Regions from separate parts of the Thermobifida sp. genome, predicted to be linked through region 2. Evidence: riboswitches for the same ligand, from Rfam matches in the RefSeq annotation. Region 2 holds a riboswitch; the other holds the start of a gene.
What was found. A riboswitch is a leader RNA that binds a small molecule or an ion and turns the genes downstream of it on or off. The one in region 2 is predicted to bind cobalamin.

Region 1: another riboswitch for cobalamin. It lies ahead of CW348_RS06290 (ABC transporter substrate-binding protein); the one in region 2 lies ahead of CW348_RS08040 (VWA domain-containing protein).

The regions. Positions count from the first base shown of each region.
Region 1 is NZ_PITY01000020.1:276,596-280,000, forward strand. Features, by position in the region: gene CW348_RS06285 (iron ABC transporter permease) at 42-1,082, opposite strand; gene CW348_RS06290 (ABC transporter substrate-binding protein) at 1,124-2,050, opposite strand; cobalamin riboswitch at 2,127-2,267, opposite strand; gene smc (chromosome segregation protein SMC) at 2,410-3,405, opposite strand, start outside.
Region 2 is NZ_PITY01000020.1:682,318-685,722, forward strand. Features, by position in the region: gene CW348_RS08035 (bifunctional cobalt-precorrin-7 (C(5))-methyltransferase/cobalt-precorrin-6B (C(15))-methyltransferase) at 1-1,167, opposite strand, end outside; cobalamin riboswitch at 1,243-1,438, shown strand; gene CW348_RS08040 (VWA domain-containing protein) at 1,475-3,405, shown strand, end outside.

The sequences.
Region 1 (3,405 bases), 410 kb from region 2:
GTATCCCCTCGTCGTGGCGTCTTCGCGGTGCTGCGGGGCAGCTACCTGGCCCGCGACCGGGTGGCGCGCAGGACGAGCACGAAGAAGGGGGCGCCGACGAACGCGGTCACCACGCCGAGGGGAAGCTCGGCCGGGGCGAGCAGGGTGCGGGCCGCGATGTCCGCGACGACGAGGAAGGCTCCGCCGAACAGCAGCGACACTGGGAGGATGCGCCGGTAGCCGGGGCCGGCCAGGCGGCGCACGATGTGCGGGACGACGAGGCCCACGAAGCCGATCAGGCCGCTGACCGCGACGGCTGAGGCGGTGGCCAGGGACGCCGCGAAGATCACGACAATCCGGACGAGGCCGGGCCGCACTCCCAGGCTGACGGCTTTCTCGTCGCCGAGGGCGAGCAGGTCGAGGAGGAATCCGCTGCCGAGCAGGACCGCTATGGCCACGGCCGCATACGGCACGACCAGCCCCAGGCCTTCCCAGCCGCTGTATCCCAGACCGCCGAGCATCCAGGCGTAGACGCGCCGCAGCTCGTCGATCCGCGCCTGCTGGATGAACGTCTGGGTGGCGGTGAGGAAGGACGACACTGCGACCCCGGCGAGCAGCAGGGATGCCGTGCCGCCGCCCCCTGCCGTGCGTCCCAGCAGGTAGGCGGACATCACCCCGACCAGGGCCCCGAGGAACGCGGCGACCGGGATGAGCTGCGGCCCGCTCGGCAGGAATCCGCCGCCCACGATGACCAGGGTCGCGCCTAGCCCGGCCCCGCTGGCCGCGCCCAGCAGGTAGGGGTCGGCCAGCGGGTTACGGAACACTCCCTGATAGGCGGCGCCGGCGCTGGCCAGCAGCCCGCCCACCAGGGCACCGAGGACGACCCGGGGCACCCGCAGTTGGTCGAGCACGGCCCGCTGCCGGTCGTTGAGCGTGGACTCCACGTCGAGGAACGGGATGCGGCTCAGGAACTCCCGGACGATCTCGGCCGGGGTGAGGGAGGCCGCGCCCGCGCTGATCCCCAGGACCATCGCGCTGCACAGGGCGACCAGCCCCACCCCGAGCCAGAGCGGGCCGAGTAGGTCCCGGCGTCCGACGCCCATCCGAAGCCCTGCCTGGGGGCCAGCTCGGAAGGGCTCACTGATCATTCGCTGCGCGCCGTTTCGATGGCCTCAGCCACTTCCTCGACGAAGTCGGCGACCCGCGGCCCCCACCGGGAGGAGATGTCGGCGTCCACTTCGACCACGTTCTTCTGCTGCACCGCGGTCACCGTGGCGAACGCGGGACGGCCCAGGACGTCGTCCACGCCGCCCGGGTAGGAGACGAAGATGAGGTCGGGGTCTTGTTCGACGATGAACTCCGCGGACAGTTGCGGGTAGCCGCCCGCGGGGTCTTCTGCTTCGTCGGCGATGTTGACCAGGCCGAACAGGTCGTAGATCTGCCCGATGAAGGTGTCGGAGGTCACCGAGTACAGTTGGGCGTCGATCTCGTGGTAGTAGCTCAGCCCGGCTGCGCCGTCGTCGACGACCTCCGCGACGATGGCGTCCATGCGTTCCCGCAGTTCTTCGGCTGCGGCGATGCCTTCGTCGGCGTTGCCGGTGGCTTCGCCCAGCAGTTCCATCTGGGCGAAGGTGTCTTCCAGTTTCTCGGCGGCGGGCAGCAGCAGGACCGGGATGTGGAGCTTCTCCAACTGTTCGGTGATGTCGCTGCTGTCGCCGGAGAGCACCACCAAATCGGGTTCGTAGTCGGCGATCGCCTCCACGTTGGGGGTGAACCCGGACAGGTCGGTGGTGGGGGCTTCCGGCGGGTAGTTGGAGTATTCGTCGACGGCGACGACCTGGTCGCCGGCGCCCACCTCGAACAGGATCTCGGTCAGGGACGGGGACAGCGAGATGATGCGGGTGGGCTTTTCTTCGATGGTGACGTCACCGCGCGCGTCGGCGACGGTCACGGGGAACTCTCCTGTGCTGGACGACTGGTCCGCGGCGGGTTCTTCAGCGGGGGAGCCGCAGGCGGCGAGGGCAAGCAGGAGAGGAAGCGACAGCGCGGTGAAGCGACGTGCAACACGCACTTGGGGCTCCTTAGGCACACGTCAGGGGAATAGAGCCCGCAGCAATGACGGACCGCTCTTCCCACGAGAACAGTGAACGTCGGCGACCACGCAAGGCGACCTGGCTCCACTCCGTTCCCGCCGGGGCGGGAGCGGAGTGTCACAGTTGCGGGGACAGCGCCGGTTTCAGACCGGACTTCGCTTACGTGGTGCCATCGCCTCGTACCTGTGCGTTTCCGCCGTAGTACGACGCGACCAGGCCATCTTAGGCCGCCGCTGATCTTGTCCGCCAGGAAGGGTGGACCAAAAGGGCAAAAAGGGCTTTCCCCTGGAGTCTGCCGTGGTCTCCTCGCTGTCGCCCCGAAGCAATGCAGGCCAGGTCAGCTCGCTTTCCGCTCCAGCTTCTGGCTGATCACCTGGGAGATCCCGTCGCCCTGCATCGTCACGCCGTACAGGGCGTCAGCGATCTCCATGGTGCGCTTCTGGTGGGTGATGACGATGAGCTGGGACGTGGCCCGCAGCTCTTCGAAGACCACGAGCAGCCGCTGCAGGTTGATGTCGTCCAGCGCGGCCTCCACCTCGTCCATCACGTAGAACGGGGACGGCCGGGCTTTGAAGATCGCGACGAGGAAAGCGACCGCGGTCAGTGACCGCTCCCCACCGGAGAGCAGGGAGAGGCGCTTCACCTTCTTCCCGGGCGGGCGGGCCTCCACTTCGACCCCGGTGGTGAGCATGTCGTCGGGGTCGGTGAGGACGAGCCGCCCCTCCCCTCCGGGGAAGAGGCGCGCGAAGACGCGGGAGAACTCCCGTGCCACGTCGGCGTAGGCGGCGGAGAAGATCTCCTGAACCCGGTCGTCGACCTCTTTGACCACGGTCATCAGGTCGCGGCGGGTCTTCTTCAAGTCCTCCAACTGGGCGTTGAGGAAGTTGTGCCGCTCCTCCAGGGCAGCGAACTCTTCCAACGCCAGCGGGTTGATCTTGCCGAGCTGGTTGAGCTGGCGTTCCGCGGTCTTCGCGCGCTTCTCCTGCACTGCGCGCACATACGGCACCGGGACAGCCTCGTCCTCCGGGGTGCCGGGGGGCGGGGGCACGGGCACGTGCGGGCCGTACTCGGCCACGAGCGTCTCCACTTCCATGCCCCACTCTTCACGGGCGCGCGTCTCCAACTGTTCCAGCCGCAGGCGGCGCTCGGCGCGGGCCATCTCCCCGCTGTGCACGGCGGAGCGCAGCTTCTCCAGTTCCGTGGAAAGTTCCCGGATCCGCACCCGAACCGTTTTGAGTTCGGCTTCCCGGGCGTCGCGCTGCTCCTCGGCGAGCCGACGCTCCCCGTCGGCTTCGGCGAGGGAGACGGTGATCCGTGCCAGCGCCTGGGAGGC
Region 2 (3,405 bases):
ACGGGCCGGACGCCATCCCGTGAACGACCCCAGGGGGGCAGCCCGTTCCACCGAGAGGCGTGTCAACTCTCCGCCGTGGCGCCGCCACCGTTCCACCAAGACTGCTTCCGTCTCCAAAGTCACGGCGTGCACTACGATGCGGCCCCCGGGCCGCAGGGCCGCCCAGCACCGGTCCAGCACGGACGGGTCGGTAGCCCCACCACCGACGAACACCGCATCGGGTGGCTCCAGTCCGCTCAGCGCGTCAGGCGCACTACCGTGGACCACGCGCAGGGAGGGCACACCAAGCCGGGCAGCGTTACGCGTGATCCGGTGCACCCGTTCGGGGTGCCGCTCAATCGCAACAGCCCGGCACCGCGGGTCGGCGCGCAGCCATTCCACGGCCACCGACCCTGCTCCCGCTCCCACATCCCACAGCAGGGCCTGGGGTTGGGGGCGGAGCGCACAGACCGCGGCAATCCGTATCTCTCGTTTGGTGAGCTGCCCGTCGTGGTCGAACGCCTCATCCGGCAGCCCGGGGGTAAGCGGGTACCCACCGTTTCCGGTGACCGCCACGCACACCACGTTCAACGGCGGCGCGTCCCGGCCCCGCCACTCGGCCGCGGTGGCTTCGATCCGTTCCTCTCTGCTGCTCCCCAGGTCGGACAGGACCGTCATGCGGCTATCGCCAAGGCCGTGTTCGACCAGCCGGGCTGCGACCGCGGCAGGCGTCGTCCCATCCGAGGAGAGCACCACCAGCCGCCGCCCGGGGGTGAGGTAGCGGCGCACCGCGTCGACGTCGCGTCCCACGAGCGTCACCACATCCACAGACTCCGCGCTCCACCCCATCCGTGCCCGGGCCAGGGCGACCGAGCTCACCGCGGGCAGCACCCGCACCCGGTCTGCGCCGAGCAGTCGCACCAGGGTGGTGCCGATCCCCGACAGGAGGGGGTCCCCGGAAGCCAGCACGACGACACGGCGGTCACGGTACCGGTCCAGGAGCATTGGAAGACCGCTCAGCAACGGGGACGGCCACGGTTCGCGTACCGCTCCCGTGTCGGGCACCAAAGCCAAATGTCGAGTACCGCCGAGGAGTACCTGGGCTTCGCGGATAGCGTCGCGGGACGCCGGCGGCAACCCTTCCCAGCCATCAGCGCCTATGCCGACGACAGTGACCGGTGTCTTCATGGCGGGCCACCTTAACACGGATCGGGGAAGTCTCCCAGCGCTCTGGGCACCCGGACCGCCGCTGGCTAGACTCGGCGACGGCGGAACCGCCGAGGTGCCCCAATCCACGGGGATAATCGGGAAGCCGGTGCGAATCCGGCACAGGCCCGCTGCGGTGACCTGGGAGCCGCCGATCACGCGCATCGCGCAGCCACTGGACGGCAGTCTGGGAAGGCGATCGGACGGTGTTGATCAGGAAGTCCGAAGACCGGCCTCGGCATGGCTGCCGTTTTTGCCGATCCCCCAGCGGGAGCCTGTGGAGGAGCGTGTGCACGTCTATCCGTTCAGCGCCATCGTCGGTTCGGACGACCTGGTGCTGGCCCTCATTCTGACCGGTATCAGCCCTGACATCGGGGGCGTCCTTATCCGCGGCGAGAAGGGAACCGCAAAATCAACCGCGGTACGCGCGCAGGCAGCTCTGCTGCCCCCGATCACCGTAGTCACCGACTGCCGGTTTTCCTGCGACCCTGCCGCCCCCGACCCTGACTGTCCAGACGGACCGCATCCCCCTTCAGTTGCTTCCGCGACCCGCCCAGTGCGTCTCGTGGAGCTTCCTGTAGGCGCGGGCGAGGACCGGGTCGTGGGCTCCCTACACCTGGAAAAAGCCCTGTCGGGCAGCGGTGTCGAATACGAGCCCGGACTGTTGGCCCGTGCCAACCGCGGCATCCTCTACGTCGACGAAGTCAACCTACTCCACGACCACCTGGTGGACCTGCTCCTCGATGCGGCAGCGATGGGGCGGGCCACCGTGGAACGTGACGGTGTCTCGCTCAGCCACGCCGCCCGGTTCACCCTTGTGGGAACGATGAACCCGGAGGAAGGGGAGCTACGGCCCCAGCTGTTGGACCGGTTTGGCTTGTCCGTGGAGGTTGCAGCACCCCGCGATCCGGCCGTGCGGGCGGAGATCATCCGTCGACGTCTCGCCTTCGACGCCGACCCCGCCGGTTTCACCTCCGCCTACGCCACTGCCGAGCAGCAACTGGCGGAACGTATCGCGGACGCACGTCTCCGGCTGCCCAAGGTGGTGCTCGGCCAGGAGGCACTGTTGGCTATCGCCGAGGTGTGCGCCGCGTTCGATGTGGACGGTATGCGTGCCGACCTAGTGTGTGCCCGGGCCGCGGTGGCCCACGCCGCGTGGTGTGGCCGCACCGACGTCACCCGAGCCGATGTGCGCGCTGCCGCCCGCCTTGCCTTACCGCACCGACGGAGGCGGACCCCCTTCGACAGTCCCGGCATGGATGAGGGCCTGCTGGACGAGATCCTCGGCGAAGATCACGATCCGGACCCTGGGCCGGACGGTTCCGGAGGGCCAGGCGGTCCACCATCGGACAGCGGTTCTGATACTCCGCCGCCCACCGCCGGCTCCACTCCTGACCCTCCCGCCAGCGGCCTCGGATCCCCCACCTCGTCCAACGACGATCCCCGGCCGGATGCTCCGGCCCCGGTGTCGGTCACAGCACCCGAGGAACCGTACCGCCCTCGGCTTTTCACGGTCGCTGGCACGGGGAAAGGCACGCTAGGCCGCCGTTCACGAGCTATCACAACATCGGGGCGCACCGTCGGCGACGTTCCCGCGGGCCGGGGAACTGGGCCGATCCACTTGGCCGCCACGGTTCGGACAGCCGCGCTGCGGCACGCGACATCTCGTTCTTCCCCGGACACCACACGGCTTTCTATTGCCCTCAGTGATCTACGCAGGTCCCTCTGTGAAGGCAAGGAATCCAACCTGGTGCTGCTCTGCGTGGACGCTTCCGGTTCTATGGCTGCCCGGCGGCGCATGTCCCAGGTGAAGACAGCTGTTCTCGCACTGCTGCTGGACGCCTACCGCAGACGGGACCGAGTGGGGTTGATCACGTTCCGAAACCATGAGGCTACGCTCACACTTCCACCCACCGGATCAGTGGACGTAGCAGCAGCCCGCTTGCGGGAGTTGCCTGCCGGAGGCCGTACCCCACTAGCTGAGGGCCTATTGAAGGCCGCGGAGACACTGCGCCGCGAACGGTTACGCGACCCGGATCGCCGCGCCCTGCTCGTGGTCGTCACCGACGGCCGGGCCACTGCCGGCCCTAAGGCAGTGGAGCGCTCGTTGCACGCCGCCGACCACCTGGCCCGCGAAGGGGTCTCCGCGCTGGTCATCGACTCGGAGACGGGACGGTTCCGGATGGGGTTGGCCGCTGCGCTCGCCCGCCGCATGGGTGC